Regions from separate parts of the Paenarthrobacter sp. YIM B13468 genome, predicted to be linked through region 2. Evidence: riboswitches for the same ligand, from Rfam matches in the RefSeq annotation. Region 2 holds a riboswitch; each other region holds the start of a gene.
What was found. Region 2 has a riboswitch for thiamine pyrophosphate ahead of ACFX4T_RS00155 (FAD-dependent oxidoreductase). Riboswitches for the same ligand answer to the same signal wherever they lie in the genome.

Region 1 (4,207 bases), on a different contig from region 2:
TCGCGGTTCTTGAAGACGGCGTATTGGCTGAGCACTTTGTGTCCAAGACCCAGCAGGACTCCCTCATTGGCAACGTGTACCTGGGCAAGGTCCAGAACGTCCTGCCCTCCATGGAGGCTGCTTTTGTTGACATCGGACGGGGCCGCAATGCGGTGTTGTATGCCGGTGAAGTGAACTGGGATGCAGTAAACCTTGAGGGCCAACCGCGCCGGATCGAGAATGCGCTGAAGTCCGGCGATTCCGTCCTGGTGCAGGTTACCAAGGACCCCGTTGGCCATAAGGGCGCCCGCCTCACCAGCCAGATTTCCCTTCCGGGCCGCTACCTTGTGTACGTGCCGGGCGGTTCCATGACCGGTATCTCGCGCAAACTGCCCGACGTCGAACGCAACCGCCTCAAGCGCATCCTCAAGGACCGCTTGCCGGAGAACGCCGGCGTCATTGTGCGCACGGCCGCAGAGGGTGCTTCCGAGGAAGAACTGACGCACGACATCAACCGTTTGCGCGCGCAGTGGGAAGGCATTGAAGGGCAGGCGTCCTCCACCAAGGTGCTGGCCCCGGAATTGCTCTACGGCGAGCCTGACCTGACCATCAAGGTGGTCCGGGATGTCTTCAATGAAGACTTCTCCAAGCTGATCGTTTCCGGCGACGACGCGTGGGACACCATTGAGGCTTACGTCACCTACGTTGCTCCCGACTTGGTGGGCCGCCTTGAGAAGTGGACCAAGGACCAGGACATCTTTGCTGCCTGGCGGATCGACGAGCAGATCCACAAGGCACTGGAGCGCAAGGTTTTCCTGCCGTCTGGTGGTTCCCTTGTCATCGACCGCACCGAAGCCATGACCGTGGTGGACGTCAACACAGGTAAGTTCACCGGCAGCGGTGGAAACCTGGAAGAAACCGTCACCAAGAACAACCTTGAAGCGGCCGAGGAAGTAGTTCGCCAGCTGCGCCTGCGCGATATCGGTGGCATCATCGTCATCGACTTCATCGATATGGTCCTCGAATCGAACCGTGACCTGGTGCTCCGCCGATTGGTGGAATGCCTGGGCCGTGACCGCACCAAGCACCAAGTGGCCGAAGTGACGTCGCTGGGCCTGGTGCAGATGACGCGCAAGCGCATGGGCACAGGCCTGCTTGAGGTGTTTGGTGAGCAGTGCGAGCACTGTGCCGGGCGTGGTGTCGTCACCCATGACGAGCCCGTGGAACACCGACGCGCCAACGTTGTTGCTGCCGAGCACCACCGTCCGCACGCAGAACCCCAACAGCCTGCCGCGCGCACTGATCGTAAGCGTCGCCGTGGGAAAGGTGGGGGAGCGGCAATGGCCGAAGTGCCCCCTACGCTCCACAGCACGCCTGCCGCCCCCGCGGCTCCGGCGCCCACGGAGTCCGTGGACCCGGTCCGCCAGGCCAAGGCTGAGGCCACCAGGGCAGCTCTTGCCACCATCGCCGCTGCGGCGCATGCCGCGCACTTGCACGATGATGAGGTTCACCGTGCGGAGGAGCAAGCCCGCGCAGCAGGCCAGCAGGCTCACACGGATGAATCCGCCCCTGAAGCTACACCCGGCGATGCCGGGGTACCGGCTGCACGTGATGCCGCCAGTCATGACGCTGCGGTTCGGGAAGCACGCTCCACCCCAGTTCTGCGTTTCGGTGGCGAAGAAGTGGCTCTTCCGTTTGTGGAACACCACGAGGAACCACCTGCCGGTAAGCCGGCCATGAGCCTGGACCTGTTGGCAGAGGCATTTTCGCACCTCGGTGCTGCACCGGCTGCGGAGGAAGAAGCGACGGCTGCGGTTTCCGAACCTGCGACTGCTTCCGCGGTTTCCCCGGCCAGTTCTCCTGCTGTCACTGAGGATGAGCACGATCATTCATCGCGTTCCCGTGGCCGTCGCGGCCGAAGGAACCGCAGTGCCAGCAGGGCGCAGGGTGCCGCCAACGAAACCAGTGTGGAACATCACGACGTAACTGCTGCCGCCGCAGGTGGATCGGCCCATGAGGCCAAGGCGCCAGCAGCAGAAGAGCCTGCCAAAAAGAAGGTAGCTGACGAGCCCATCATCCTTGGGGTGGGAGTGCCTGCTTCCGAGTTGTAAGCACGGCACACACCACTAAGCAGTGACATGGTCGTAGGGCAATAAGAGTCCCGCAGCATCCGTTTACGGCGGATGCTGCGGGACTTTTTTGTTGCTGCCAGTCACATCCATTCCCGGAGGCCGTCCGGTTCCCGGGCCGGCGGGCTTACGGGCTACGCTAGGAAACTGACACGGGGTGCCGGGCACTGGGCCTGGCTGAGATCCAGACCCGTTGAACCTGTCCGGTTAGCACCGGCGAAGGGATGTCCACCATGGCTTCATCGTCGAATTCCGCCGTCTACCCCGTTGGTATCGGAGCAGTTCCGGCCCGGCCACATCCGCGTGTGCTCAGCATTGCAGGCTCGGATCCTTCTGGCGGCGCCGGAATCCAGGCAGACCTGAAGAGCATCGCAGCGCACGGTGGCTATGGCATGGCTGCCATTACGGCTTTGACGGCCCAGAACACCCTGGGCGTCAGCGCTGTTCATGTTCCGCCCGTGGAGTTCCTCCGTCAGCAACTGGACGCGATCAGTAGCGATATTGACATTGATGCGGTCAAGATCGGGATGTTGGGTGACGCGGCCGTCATCGACGAAGTCCGCAGTTGGCTCGAAGAGGTGCGTCCCGCCGTCGTGGTCCTTGACCCGGTGATGGTAGCCACCAGCGGCGACCGTCTTCTGCATGAGACCGCCGAAGCATCTCTGCGCAGCCTCTTGCCGTTGGCGGATCTCATCACCCCAAACCTTCCCGAACTGGCGATGTTGTTAGGTGAGCCAGAAGCCCCGGACTGGGCGACGGCGCTTGACCAAGGCAAGCGACTGGCTGCTGAGTGCGGAACGACCGTTTTGTTGAAGGGTGGCCACTTGGCAGGAAACGACTGTCCGGATGCGCTGGTCAACACGAGCGGTTTGCTGCGCCAGGACGTCATCGAGGTGCCGGGGACCCGAGTGGATACCAGGAACAGCCACGGAACAGGGTGCTCGCTTTCCTCGGCATTGGCCACGGTCCAAGCCCGCACGGACGATTGGGAGGCATCGCTCCGCGAGGTCAAGCCGTGGCTGCTGCAGGCCCTCGCGACGGCCGACGGCCTCAAGGTAGGCAAGGGTAGCGGGCCGGTCCACCACTTCCATCACCTGGAGCCAGCGCTGAATCCTGCCGGGAAATCCGGCGACTTTGCCGCGCGGCTGTGGGCCGAAGCTGTACCTGAATTGGAGGCAATATACGGCCTCGCTTTCATTCAGGGCCTGCAGTCGGGGCGCCTGCCGGAGCCCCAGTTCAATTACTACCTCGCCCAGGACGCCATCTACCTGAACGGCTATTCCCGGGTTTTGGCGCGTGCGGGTGCGCTTGCCCCCACGGAAGAAGAACAGCTCTTCTGGGCAAAATCATCGCAACTCTGCCTTGAGGTGGAGTCCGAACTCCACCGGGACTGGCTGAGCACGCGTCCGGCTTCAACAGAAACCGGACCCGTGACAAGGTCGTACGTGGACCACCTGCTGGCGACATCGGCTTCGGGCAGTTACGCCGTTTTGCTGGCGGCAATCCTGCCTTGCTACTGGCTGTACGCGGAGGTAGGGCAGCAACTTCACGCGGCGTATGTCCAAGCAGGCGCTCGCAGCGACCACCCTTGTGCCGCATGGCTGAAGACATACGCGGACGAGGAGTTTGCTGCCGCAACCCGGAAGGCGATCGACTTTACCGATGCTGCGGCAGCTGGCGCCTCTGCGCAGGAACGCAAGGCCATGGTTGAGGCCTTCGCCCAGTCCTGCCGCTACGAAACGGCCTTCTTCGATGCCCCCAGGCTCTTCGCCTAAGCAGGGTTTCCGAGGTTGCCGAGTGGAACAAATCCACAAAGCTCCAGCGCGTCGCGGGCCAAACCGCAGTATCACCGTGCAAATCCTGTAGGCTGTATGGGCACGGTGCCGGGAGAGTCCGTTACAACTGGTGGCGCAAGTCACTCGATAGCCTCCGGACCCGGCCTCATTTGCAGCTGAAGGTCAAACTAGCGTAATCTTGATCTTCGGTGCTTACGCCAACACTTGGGTTATGCCCCTTGGAATTGTTCATGGGATGACTCGCGGGCTTCGATCTGAAGTCCACGGCGTTGAGGCACAGCGCGAACCAAGCCTGATTCCGGT
Region 2 (4,207 bases):
ATCTGCGCGTTCCAGTCCTCCACAGGCAGGGACGGCGCGGCCACAATCCTGTAGCCCCCGCCACCGGTCGCCTGGACGATTTCCTGCTCCGGCATGTTCAGGTTGGCGCCACCGCGGAGTCGTTCCAGTTCAACGCGCTTCAGGCCAACCTCCTTAAGGAGCTCAAGGACCGCTGGGGCTGTGCCGGCATCGATCAGTTCCTGAGCACCTTTGTAACTGAGCTTGGCGCGACTACGGACAGTGCCACGGGCCACGGACGTGGTGGATACCTCCGCGTTGTGGTCCAGTTCGAAGGCCCACACGAAAGCGCTGCAGTCTTGGCCAGCCAGCAGGCTTCCTGCGTTTTCGCTGATAACCTCCGGGTGCAGAGGGATCCTCCCGTCAGGAGCGTAAAACGTTTGTCCCCGTTGCCGGGTTTCGGCATCGAGCGCCCCGCCGGGAGCCACAAAGGATGGCACGTCCGCGATTGCGTAGAGGACTTTGTAACCGTCACCGGCACGTTCAATGAATACCGCTTGGTCCAGGTCGGTGGACGTGGCTGGATCGATGGTCACAAACGGAATGTCCCTGAGGTCACGGTCCGGCAGCGTGTGGTTTTCTACTGCTTTCCGGGCTTCCGCCACGGCTTCGGCCGGATACTCGCCCGGGAGCTCCAGTTCGGTCCGGAGGGCTGCAAATGCCTCCGCGAGCTGGTCCGACGAGTCGTCGACGTTGGGCGAAATCCGATGATGTGACACGAAAATCAGGTTAGCCCGAAATCGCTGGATAGTCTTGGACCATGAGCACTTCCTTGGACGATAATGCTCGTGTCCAGCGCCTCTCCTCGGAGCTGTTGGGAGCCATGGCATACGGCGAGCTCTCGGCGTTTGGCCGGCTGTCTTTCGACTCCCGGTACGCTCCCACGCTCCATGACAGGGCAGTGCTGGCGAAGATCGCTGTGGGTGCCTACGGAAACTTCGCCATGATCAGCAGCCGGCTCTCGGAGATGGGACTCGACGCCGAAGAGGCCATGCTTCCGTTCCAGCGTTCGTTTGACCACTTCCATGAGCGAACGAGGCCAGCGGACTGGTTTGAATCCGTCATGAAGGCGTATGTGATCGACACCGTGTCTTCGGACTTCTACCGCATGGTCGCCTCATTCCTTGATGCCGGGACGCAACTCTTTGTCCAGAAGGTTGCCTCCGCCGACCAAGCCACGGAAGTGCTCCGTATCCTCCTGCGGCGCGCACTGGCGGATGACCCGCGCCTGTCATCGCGACTGGCTTTGTGGGGTCGCCGTCTTGTCGGTGAGGCACTTACGCAAGCCCAACGAGTCGGCATGGAACATCCCGACCTGGGACCGCTCCTGAAGGCCGGAGGGGATGCCCGGGCAGCAGTCAGGGCACTCACGGCTGAGCTTGCCGAGCGGCACGGGCGCCGGATGTCGGGGCTTGGACTGACGGCTTAGGGTTCGACCCGCCCTAGCCGCCGCCCAAGTCCGAGCCGACTGTCTAGCCGGCGTCGAGGGCTCCCAGCAGCGCCTTGGCTGCCGCCGTCGGGTCCTCCGCTTCAGTGATGGCCCGTACGACGACGATCCGGCTCGCTCCCGCGGCAACCACCTCTTCAACGTTGCTGAGGTCGATGCCACCGATTGCGAACCAGGGGAGCAGCACGCCACCAACCGTTTCCTCGTCTGCGCGTTTTACGGCTTCCGCGGCATATGTGACCAGGTCCAGCCCAACTGCGTCACGACCAGGCTTTGTGGGCGTTGCCCACACCGGACCAACACAGAAATAATCCAACCCACTCCTGCCAGGGGACGCCGTTATGGCGGCGTCAACCTGCTCCGGCGTATGGGTGGAGAGGCCGATCACGGTGCGGTCGTGGAGGAGGTGACGTGCGGCGCGCAGGGGGATGTCCTTTTGCCCGATATGGAACACCGGAGCCCCGGAAATACTGGCAACATCGGCGCGGTCGTTGACGGCCCACAGCCGACCGTGCCGTTGGGCAACGTCGTGCAGAACCTCCAGGACCTCAAGCTCTTCGGCGGCCTCGAGCGTCTTGTCGCGAAGCTGGATGATGTCTACGCCGCCCTCAAACGCGGCGTCGACGAAGTCTTCAAAATCGCCCTGCCGTTTGCGGGCATCGGTGCACAAGTAGAGACGGGCAGTGGTGTGGACATCATGCTGGGTCATGGAAACCAGAGTAGTTCCTCTAAACTGGGCACGTACTGCGGGAGCCGTGACAGCGTCATATGACCGTCCGGCTGAGAGGGCTTCAGCGCCGACCGCTTGACCTGATCCGGCTAATACCGGCGTAGGGAAGGAAACATATGGCAGAATCCCGCCAAAACCCCTTGCATGCAGATGTGGCCGTGATTGGTGGCGGCATCATTGGCCTTGGCATCGCGCACGAAGCCCGCCGCCAGGGCCGCTCCGTGGTCCTCATTGATCCCACCCCTGCATCGGGTGCGACGTTCGCTGCCGCCGGGATGCTGGCTCCGGTGAGTGAGCTCCACTACCAGGAGGAAGACCTCCTGGAACTCATGCTGGAATCCTCGCAACTGTGGCCCGCTTTCATCCGGAGCGTCCAGGGCAGCGAATCAGCCACCGGATACCGCACGACGTCGACCATTGCCGTTGGTGCCGACGCCGCGGACCGTCGCGCGCTGGCAGACCTCCGCATCGTGCAGCAGGCCGCGGGGCTGCACGTGGAGCCCGTGTCATTGCGGGAAGCGCGTGAGCGTGAGCCTCTGCTGAGCCCACAGATCTCCTGTGCCTTCGACATACCAGCCGATCACCAGGTGGATCCTCGGCGCCTTGCACGATGCCTCCTGGAAGGATTGTCGGCCCACGGACCAAGTGATGCAACGTGGGTTTCCGGGGCTGAAGACGGTTTCGCCCTGCCGTTCCAAGCATCCCGGTTGCTCTGGGATGGGGACCGGGTCTCCGGGGTGGAACTGCATCCCGGCACCAAAACGGACTCCGGCGTCGTCGTTTTGGCTTCGGAGACTGTAGTGGCCTGCGGGCTGGATGCAGCAAGGATCGGCAATCTCCCCGAGGGCCTCAATCTGCCCCTGCGGCCCGTTTACGGCGACATTCTCAGGCTGCGCGTTCCCCAACACCTCCAGCCCCTGATCACATCCACCGTCCGGGGCATGGTCCGCGGGGTGCCGGTCTACATCGTGCCCCGGGATGATGGCACGGTGGTGATTGGAGCCACCCAGCGCGAGGACGGACTATCGGCATCCACCAATGCAGTGTCCGCCGGTGGCGTCTATCAACTGCTGCGGGATGCACAGGTGTTGGTGCCTGCAGTGGCGGAACTGGAACTGTTGGAAGCGACAGCCCGCGCACGGCCCGGGACTCCTGACAACGCACCATTACTGGGACGCGTTACTGGGCCCGAAGGCACTATCGACGGTCTCGTGATCGCAACCGGGTTCTTCCGCCACGGCGTCCTATTGACGCCTGTGGCCGCCAAAATCGTAGGCGGGCTGATCAGCGGCTCAGCCGACCCCCGATGGTCCATTTTCGGGCCCGATCGATTCACGGCAACGCGGGATCACCGCCTCCAACCAGCAATCAAGGACACACCATGAACATCAAACTCAACGGCTCCGACCACGCCGTGGCGGACGACGCATCAGTCAGCACGCTGGTCAGCGCCATCACAGGCCGCGTCCTGGACCACCGGGGACAGGCAGCCGACGGCGGCAAGCTGGGTGTCGCCGTCGCACGTAATTCCGAGGTAGTGCCGCGCAGCCAATGGGCAGCGACTGCGCTCGCCGATGGAGACGAACTCGAACTCGTGACCGCAGTCCAGGGAGGCTGAAAAATGACCGCAGCAAATACTGAGATCCGCACTGATGCTTTAGTGATCGACGGCGTCGAATTCGGCTCCCGCCTGATCATGGGTACCGGTGGTGCGCCGAGTCTGGATGGGCTGGGAGCAGCCCTCCTGGCGTCAGGAACGGAACTGACCACTGTGGCAATGCGGCGATACTCACCGGCCGAGACAGGTTCACTGTTTCAACTCCTGCTGGATCACAACATCCGGGTCCTGCCCAACACCGCTGGCTGTTTTACTGCCAAGGACGCAGTGATGACCGCAGAACTCGCCCGGGAGGCGCTGGAGACGGACTGGGTGAAGCTGGAAGTCATCGCCGATGAACATACGCTCCTTCCGGACGCGGTGGAACTCGTGGAGGCAACGGAACAGCTGGTGA
Region 3 (4,207 bases), on a different contig from region 2:
TGACGGCTGTCATCCTCAGCTTGGCGGCGGTGGGAGCGATCATCCGTATCGCCATAGGCCCCTCCTTGTTGGACCGCGTGTTGGCATCGGATGTCCTGCTGGCCATTCTCGGCGCAGCGCTTGCGATCGATATGGCGATGAACCGGCACCTGAACAACCTGGTGTTGCTCGTGGCGCTCGCGGTGATCGGCTTCGTAGGCTCCGTAACTTTTGCCCGATTTGTAGCAGATCGGAGGGATCAGGGCAATGACTCCTGAAGCCACCGGTGTGGATGCCGTGATCGACGTAGTGACGGCAGTGTTTCTTGTGGTGGGTGCCCTCATGTCGCTCGGGGCCGCAATTGGCCTCCTGCGGTTCCCCGATCTCATGAGCCGCATGCACGCGGCAACCAAACCGCAGGTCCTGGGTCTTTTCCTCATGCTCGCGGCCATGGGCCTGCAAATGCGTACATGGTGGGTCTGGCCGGTTCTCGTGGTGGCCTGGATTTTCCAGCTACTCACTGCACCGGTCTCCGCACACATGGTGGGCCGCTCTGCTTACCGAACCAAGCATGGGCACCGCGAACTGCTCACCAAGGATGAGCTTGAAGCGGTTGTCCAAAGGGCGGCCGGCGACGGTTCCACCCCGGACGCTTAGAACAACGCGGGGTCACTTACGCACCCTCCCGACGGCGGTGAGGGAGCCTAAGTGACCCCGCGTTGGAATGCCTATGCGCGGCCTAGACGATATCTTGCGTCTTGGCGAAGCGGGCGATGGCACGCTGGGTGCCACGGCTCGCGAAAACCTGGATGAGCGTGCTGACGAAGGCCGAAATCAGCGCGAACGACAAGGCAGAGCGGAGGCTCGTTTCCATATCGTCGTGGCCTGTGGGCGGCTTGTTACCCGTGGCCTTTTCCCAGCCCTTGTTGACCAACTTGGTGCCGACGAATCCGGCTGCAAGGCTTACTCCTGCACCCAGCAGCTTGAAAAAGAGGTTCATGCCCCCAGCCTAGCCTCACATCCCGGTGGGGTGGGACTAGCGACGGTTTTCCCGTTCTTTGAGGAAAGCTGCCATGGAACCGCGTGGTGCAAGGACAGGGACAACATCGTGTTCGGCTTCCCAGACGGCATCTACGGTTCCGAGACCGGCAATTTCCTTGAGCAGGTAATACGTGGGTGGCATCAGCTGCAATTGACCGGCTGCCTCGGCCGCCAGGATCCCATCCACCGGCATCCAGAGTGATTGCCACGCTTCCGTGGTTTGGTGCTGGGGTGCTGCTTCCGGAGCAGGCTTGGCTACATAGAAGTACGTGTCGAAGCGCTTGGGCATGTCCGTCGGCGTGACCCAGTTGGCCCAGGGACGAAGGTCTGAGGCATTAAGGCGAAGCCCGGCCTCCTCCCAAACCTCGCGCAGGGCTGCGGTGAGAACCATGCCTGACTTTGCCGGGGCTTGTTCGGGATCGACGGCGATCGAGCTGAGGTTCCAGTCTGCGGCATGCCGTTCCAGCAGCTCAGCCGGATATTCCCATCCATCCTGGTCGGCGGCATCAACCCGGCCTCCCGGAAAGACCACCATGCCGGCGGCGAAGTCCATGGTGCCAACCCTGTGCTGGACGAAGGCTTCGAGGCCGCCCGGAGTGTCGCGGAGCAGGATAACGCTCGCAGCCAGCCGCGGCTCGGGAACCGGGTTGTCCGTAATGGGATGGTTCGTCATGAAATGCCCCTTTGCCGCGTCGATTCTGCTGGATCATTGTCTCAGGTCTGGTTGCGGGGCCTGGTGTGCGTGCCAAGTCGTGAGATTGGGGCGCAGAGCGGGCCCCGCAACGCAAGGAAAGGCCAGCCAACCGCTTTGTGACCAACCCCAGCGCGCACGAACACCTACAGGTGTAAACTGAACCACGCCCATAAGGGCAGATTAATAACGACAGGGGAGCGCCGCCGTCGGACCTTGCAGAGATGCAGGAGACGCGAGGGCGCTGAGAGTGCGGACAGCCGCAGACCCTCGAACCTGATCCGGTTAGTACCGGCGCAAGGGAGTCGAGCTTCTCAGAGTGTCCGGATCCGGGCGGCCAAGGCTGGCCGGGGGTTTCCGGGGAGCACTTTCCCCTCCTGTACCTCAGGAGGCAGAAAAATGACCACGGCAAGCGTGAAGAAAACCAGTTATAACTGGCGTGTTGTAGACATCGTGGTGGCAGCTTTGATTGCCATCGCCGGCGGCGTGATCTTCTGGGCCTGGTCCCAGGGCGCCGCAATCGTATCCATCCCCATGAACGCCACGTATCCTCCGCTCACCGGTTTGATCGCCGGTGGCTGGATGATCCCGGCCGTCCTGGGCATGCTCATCATCCGCAAGCCGGGCGCTGCCCTGTTCTGCGAAGCCGTCGCCGCAACCGGCGAACTCATCATGGGTTCCCAGTACGGCACCACCGTCCTCATCTCCGGCATCCTCCAGGGACTGGGTGCGGAACTCGTCTTCGCTGCGTTCCGGTACAGGAAGTTCGACCTGTCCGCTGCACTCCTCGCGGGTGCGGGCTCGGGCCTCTTCTGCGGTCTCAACGATTCCTTCCTGCCTTGGGGCTGGAACATCGCCTACGAAGCAATCGACAAGCTGGCCTACATCGCCTTCACCACGCTCTCCGGTGCGATCATCGCCGGCGCGCTGTCCTGGGTTGCCACCCGCGGGCTGGCCAAGACCGGCGTCCTGAGCTCCTTCGCGTCGCGCAAGGCTGCTTCGGAGCCCGTCTTCAACTAATGCCTGCCACGCAAAGCAGCAACCACGTGCGGCCTGCCGCCATCCACGCCCAAGGGTGGGGATGGCGGCATGCCGGGCGGTCCACACCTGCCATCCAGGACCTCGACCTCCGGATCGAGCCCGGCGAGCGTGTGCTGTTGCTGGGTCCATCGGGCGCAGGGAAATCGACACTTCTCCATGCCCTCGCCGGTGTGCTGGGTGATGAGGAAGAGGATTCCGACGAGACCGGCTCGCTGTTGATCGACGGCGTCGCTCCCCGCGAACAGCGCGGCCGCGCAGGTCTGATGCAGCAGGATCCGGAAACCCAGGTAGTGCTCTCCCGTGTGGGTGACGACGTCGCGTTTGGCGCCGAAAACCTTGCCGTTCCCCGGGATGAAATTTGGGCCCGCGTCCATGAAGCGCTCGACGACGTTGGGTTGCGCACCGCTGCAGGCGGCGGTCTGGCGCTGGATCACCCGACGGCGGCACTCTCCGGCGGGCAGAAGCAGCGCCTTGCGTTGGCCGGCATCCTGGCGATGCGGCCCGGGCTGATCCTGCTCGACGAACCTACGGCCAACCTGGATCCAGTGGGTGTGCTTGAGGTCCGGGACGCCGTGGAGCGATGCCTGGACAAGACCGGTGCCACTTTGGTTGTCGTGGAACACCGTGTGTCCGTGTGGAAGGACCTGGTGGACAGGATCGTGGTCCTCCAGCCCCCTTCGGCTGGGGGCGGCGTGCTCCTGGACGGCCCCCCAGATCAGGTGCTCACAGAGGCACGGACCATGTTGATGGCAGCGGGAGTGTGGGTGCCGGGGTACGTTCCGGCTACTCGCGCCCGCAGGACCGCAACTCAGGAAACGGGCGGCCATGAATCCACCGCCCAGTTCCTCCTCGTGGCGCAGGACCTGGCTGTTTCCCGTGAGAAGCCTCGCCGTCGCCGGTTCAAAACCATCCCACCCGTTCCCGTGCAATCGGGTATCAGTGCACAAGTACGGGCTGGCCAGGCACTTACCATCACAGGTCCGAACGGTGCAGGGAAGTCCACCTTTGCACTCACATTGGCCGGACTTCTGGCGCCAGTGGACGGCAAGGTGAGTGCCGCCGTCGAGCTTTCCGAGGGCGCTGGAATCGACCCGTTCAAGTGGAAGGCGGATCAGCTGATTTCGCGCATTGGCACCGTGTTCCAGGAACCGGAGCACCAGTTCGTAACGGGCAAGGTCCTGGACGAGCTGATGTTCGGACCCAAGCATCTGGGGCACGGTGAAGAACGCGTGGATGAATTGGTGGAGCGTTTGCGGCTCACGCATTTGGTGGACGCGAACCCTTACACCTTGTCCGGTGGGGAGAAGCGCCGGTTGTCAGTGGCCACGGTCCTCGCGGCCCATCCTAAGGTGCTGGTGCTGGACGAGCCCACGTTCGGCCAGGACGCCAACACCTGGGCAGAGTTGGCATCGTTCCTGTCCGAACTGCTCGACGCCGGAACGGCCGTTGTGTCCG
Region 4 (4,207 bases), 370 kb from region 2:
GCCGGCAGCGGGAGCGAGGTGGACTACAGGCTTGCCCAAGCGCCCGAGGTACAGCCCGCCATCCTGCTCGGCCACGATCTCCAAGCCCAAGGCACGCTGATAGTAGTCACTCATTACCCTCATATCGCCGACCTTGAGCATGACGGTGCCCATGGTGAGTTCGGCAGGAAGGAGATCCTGGTTGGATATCGTCGTCATGTGAAGCTCCCGGTTCATAGATGGCCGCCCTTCGGCACGTTCTACTTATCTAAATTACTTGAAGCTTCAATTTATTCCTAGTAGACCAGTTTTCCGCGCAGGACTACATGCTTCAGGCTTGCCACAGTTGCGAGGTTCTTCCTGGGATCATCCCGGCACAGCACGACGTCGGCACTTGCCCCTTCGCTGATGCCCTCGGCTCCGAGCCACTTCCGTGCGCCCCATGTGGCGGCGCCCAGAACGGCAGTGGGCGGCAGGCCGGCGTCGTGCAGTTCCTTCATTTCGTCAGCGATCCTGCCGTGCTTGATCACGCTCCCTGCGTCAGTTCCCGCATAGATGGAAACACCGGCTTGGTAGGCCTCCAGCACCCGTTCTCGGCGCCGCTCCCAAAGCCGGGTCATGTGCTCGGCATAGACCGGAAACTTAGGTGCGGCCTGGGCGGCGATATCCGGAAAAGTCGCGATGTTTACCAACGTAGGAACAATCGGGACAGACTGCTCCACCAGGCGGGGAATATGCCGGGGCAAAAGGCCGGTTGCATGCTCAATGCAGTCAATCCCGGCGTCGAGCATGTCATCAATGGTGTCTTCAGCGAAGCAGTGGGCCGTCACCCTGGCCCCTTCGTCGTGGGCGGCGGCGATGGCATCCCTTACGACGTTCGCGGGAAACGAGGCGGAGAGGTCACCGGCACCGCGATCGATCCAGTCGCCCACTAGTTTCACCCAACCGTCCCCGTCCCGGGCTTCCTTACGGACTGTCTCCACCAGCTCGCCCGGCTCCACTTCGTGGCCCAAGCCACGCAGGTAACGCCGGCTCCGGGCGATGTGGCGTCCGGCACGAAGCAGCCGTGGGAGGTCCTCCCGCCGCTGAACCCAACGTGTATCGCTTGGCGAGCCGGCGTCACGGATCAACAATGTGCCGGCTTTTAGGTCCGCCTGTGCCTGGGCAAGAGTTGTTTGCTCATCAACCGCCCCGCCGACGCCAAGTCCAATATGGCAATGGGCGTCTACAAAACCAGGAAGGACCCACCCCTCCAGTGTGGAATCGGGCGCGGCAACGGGACGGTCGAACGTCAGTTTGCCATCAACGGACCACAGTCCGTGTCGTTGCTCGTCTCCTGCGACAAGCACAGGACCGGTGAATTCGATGATGTTGGCCATGGCAAAAGCCTAATCTGCCAGGCATGGGCCAATCCTCACGACCGGGTGTGACTGGGACGCCGATCGGAGCTGTGGTAGCTTCGTCTACGACCACACGGGGGCCCCTGCAGGGGCTGAGATCGGACTGAAGCAGTCTGCGACCGTTGAACCTGTCCGGGTAATGCCGGCGAAGGAAGTGAGTAATCCTTTGAGCACCACCAAAACACAGCACAGCTCTGCCGAAAACCAGACCAACACCAGCGAAAAAGCGGCGGAAACCGTCACGCAGTCGCTGAAGTCCCATTCGTTGGCCTGGTTGGAAGACCCGGCAAATGGTATCCGGGTCCCCGTTACGGAGATTGCGTTGGAGCCCTCCCCCAACGGTGAGGCCAACGAACCACTGCAGGTATACCGAACTGCCGGACCGGGCAGCGACCCCGTGGTGGGCCTGGAACCGTTCCGCACCGGATGGATCGAAGCCCGGGGAGATACCGAGGCATATTCCGGGCGGGAGAGGAACCTGCTCGACGACGGCAAATCAGCGGTACGCCGCGGTGCAGCATCCCAGGAGTGGAAGGGGGCGCAACCGGTGCCCCGCCGCGCCGTCGAAGGTAAGACGGTCACCCAGATGCACTATGCAAAGCAAGGCATCATCACGCCGGAAATGCAGTTTGTCGCACTGCGTGAGAATTGTGACGTCGAACTGGTACGCAGCGAAGTGGCTGCCGGGCGCGCCATCATTCCCAACAACATCAACCACCCGGAATCCGAGCCCATGATCATTGGCAAGGCCTTCTTGGTCAAAATCAACGCCAACATCGGAAACTCGGCCGTCACCAGTTCCATCGCCGAGGAAGTTGACAAGCTGCAATGGGCAACCCAGTGGGGTGCCGACACCGTCATGGACTTGTCCACTGGCGACGACATCCACACAACCCGCGAGTGGATCATCCGCAACTCCCCCGTTCCGATCGGCACTGTACCCATCTACCAGGCCCTGGAGAAGGTCAACGGCGAAGCCAACAAGCTCACGTGGGAAATTTTCCGGGATACCGTCATCGAGCAATGCGAACAGGGCGTTGACTACATGACAATCCACGCCGGAGTGCTCCTGCGGTACGTGCCCTTGACGGCAAACCGTGTGACAGGAATCGTCTCCCGCGGCGGCTCGATCATGGCGGGGTGGTGCCTGGCGCACCACGAGGAGAACTTCCTCTACACGCATTTTGATGAGCTCTGCGAAATCTTTGCCAAGTACGACGTCGCCTTCTCGTTGGGCGACGGCCTGCGTCCCGGCGCCACAGCCGATGCCAACGACGCCGCGCAGTTCGCTGAGCTCGATACGCTTGCCGAGCTGACCCAGCGCGCTTGGGAATTTGATGTGCAGGTGATGGTTGAAGGACCCGGGCATATTCCCTTCCACTTGGTCCGCGAGAACGTGGAACGCCAACAGGAACTCTGTAAAGGTGCCCCCTTCTACACCTTGGGACCGCTGGTCACGGACGTTGCTCCTGGCTACGACCACATCACATCGGCAATCGGTGCAACGGAAATTGCGCGCTATGGCACGGCCATGCTCTGCTACGTGACGCCCAAAGAACACCTTGGACTGCCAAACAAGGACGATGTGAAGACCGGTGTGATCACGTACAAGATCGCAGCGCACGCAGCGGACCTCGCCAAGGGACACCCGGGCGCAAACGAACGCGACGACGCTTTGTCCAAGGCCAGGTTCGAGTTCCGTTGGCGCGACCAGTTCGCACTGTCCCTGGACCCGGTTACCGCAGAAGCCTTCCACGACGAAACACTTCCCGCCGAACCTGCCAAGACCGCGCACTTCTGCTCGATGTGCGGACCAAAATTCTGCTCGATGCGCATCAGCCAGGACATCAGGGACGAGTTCGGTTCGGCCGACGCGCAGGCCGCCATTGCCGGTATATACGACGGCATGCGGGAAAAGAGCGAAGAATTCCTGGCGTCGGGTGGCAAGGTGTACCTGCCTGAGCTGCAGCTTCCCACTACCCGGACGGCGGAGACTTCAGGAAACCTTAACTGACCTCGTCCGGACAACATCGGCAACAAAAGAGCGAATAATCCGGTCTCCATCCACTGAATCCTGGGGCCGGTGCCCTCCAGCTGCTACGCGGCGGAGGGCACCGGTGTCCTCCAGGTACCCTGCGATTTCTTCGTACAGTGGTTCCCACCCGCCCGTAAGGACAAGGGTAGGTACGCCAGGAACGATGTGCAGGGATGCCTCCCAAGGAGGTGCCTGCAGCCGGAGGCGGCGTGCGGAACGGCGCGCTTCGGGCGTGTCCAGCCCGCTGGCTTCGGCCGAAAAAGCACGCCTGAAGTATTCGCGTTCGTAGTCGGCGTCCTTAAGCTGGTTCCGCACGTCAAACAGCGGTTCCATGAGCGAACGATGGAATGTCGTGGCAGGCAGCTCGGCTGTCAGGGATAAACAAGCCGGTTCAACCAGTGTCAGTGAATGCACCAGGTCCGGGCGTTCAACTGCTGCGAGCATGGCGGAGATTGCACCTTGCTCATGCGCCACCACATGGCCGCCACCAGAATCCACCAGCGAAGCAACCACGATGCCGACATCCGCAGCTACGTCGGATTCCATGGGTTCAGCCACGGGATCAAAGCCGTGCCGGCGGAGGAACAGTGCGTCATATGACAGGGCCATGCCGTGCTGCTTGGGCCATGCCGAGGCGCCAAAACTCCCCAGTCCGTGGACGAAGACTACGCGCTGCTTGTGCATGGATTCACCCTAGTCCAGAGCCCTGACATCCCCGCCAAAAAGCAGTTGGCGCCGTTATGGGAATTCACAACGGCGCCAACTGTCACAGTGAGTCGGAGGTTCCGGGTTA

Region 1: it holds a riboswitch for thiamine pyrophosphate, as region 2 does, so the genes downstream of both, ACFX4T_RS07585 (bifunctional hydroxymethylpyrimidine kinase/phosphomethylpyrimidine kinase) here and ACFX4T_RS00155 (FAD-dependent oxidoreductase) in region 2, are expected to answer to the same signal.
Region 3: it holds a riboswitch for thiamine pyrophosphate, as region 2 does, so the genes downstream of both, ACFX4T_RS18820 (ECF transporter S component) here and ACFX4T_RS00155 (FAD-dependent oxidoreductase) in region 2, are expected to answer to the same signal.
Region 4: it holds a riboswitch for thiamine pyrophosphate, as region 2 does, so the genes downstream of both, thiC (phosphomethylpyrimidine synthase ThiC) here and ACFX4T_RS00155 (FAD-dependent oxidoreductase) in region 2, are expected to answer to the same signal.

Annotation. Positions count from the first base shown of each region.
Region 1 is NZ_JBHZPI010000006.1:19,853-24,059, forward strand. It holds gene ACFX4T_RS07580 (Rne/Rng family ribonuclease) at 1-2,090, shown strand, start outside; TPP riboswitch at 2,252-2,350, shown strand; gene ACFX4T_RS07585 (bifunctional hydroxymethylpyrimidine kinase/phosphomethylpyrimidine kinase) at 2,342-3,883, shown strand.
Region 2 is NZ_JBHZPI010000001.1:25,992-30,198, forward strand. It holds gene ACFX4T_RS00140 (RNB domain-containing ribonuclease) at 1-737, opposite strand, end outside; gene ACFX4T_RS00145 (ferritin-like fold-containing protein) at 779-1,447, shown strand; gene thiE (thiamine phosphate synthase) at 1,491-2,174, opposite strand; TPP riboswitch at 2,202-2,319, shown strand; gene ACFX4T_RS00155 (FAD-dependent oxidoreductase) at 2,312-3,580, shown strand; gene thiS (sulfur carrier protein ThiS) at 3,577-3,813, shown strand; gene ACFX4T_RS00165 (thiazole synthase) at 3,817-4,207, shown strand, end outside.
Region 3 is NZ_JBHZPI010000021.1:68,927-73,133, forward strand. It holds gene ACFX4T_RS18800 (monovalent cation/H+ antiporter complex subunit F) at 1-257, shown strand, start outside; gene mnhG (monovalent cation/H(+) antiporter subunit G) at 247-636, shown strand; gene ACFX4T_RS18810 (DUF4235 domain-containing protein) at 719-979, opposite strand; gene ACFX4T_RS18815 (NUDIX domain-containing protein) at 1,016-1,693, opposite strand; TPP riboswitch at 1,896-2,032, shown strand; gene ACFX4T_RS18820 (ECF transporter S component) at 2,111-2,731, shown strand; gene ACFX4T_RS18825 (ABC transporter ATP-binding protein) at 2,731-4,207, shown strand, end outside.
Region 4 is NZ_JBHZPI010000001.1:399,222-403,428, reverse strand. It holds gene ACFX4T_RS01805 (VOC family protein) at 1-198, opposite strand, end outside; gene ACFX4T_RS01800 (amidohydrolase family protein) at 276-1,358, opposite strand; TPP riboswitch at 1,443-1,550, shown strand; gene thiC (phosphomethylpyrimidine synthase ThiC) at 1,546-3,393, shown strand; gene ACFX4T_RS01790 (alpha/beta fold hydrolase) at 3,376-4,098, opposite strand; gene ffh (signal recognition particle protein) at 4,205-4,207, opposite strand, start outside.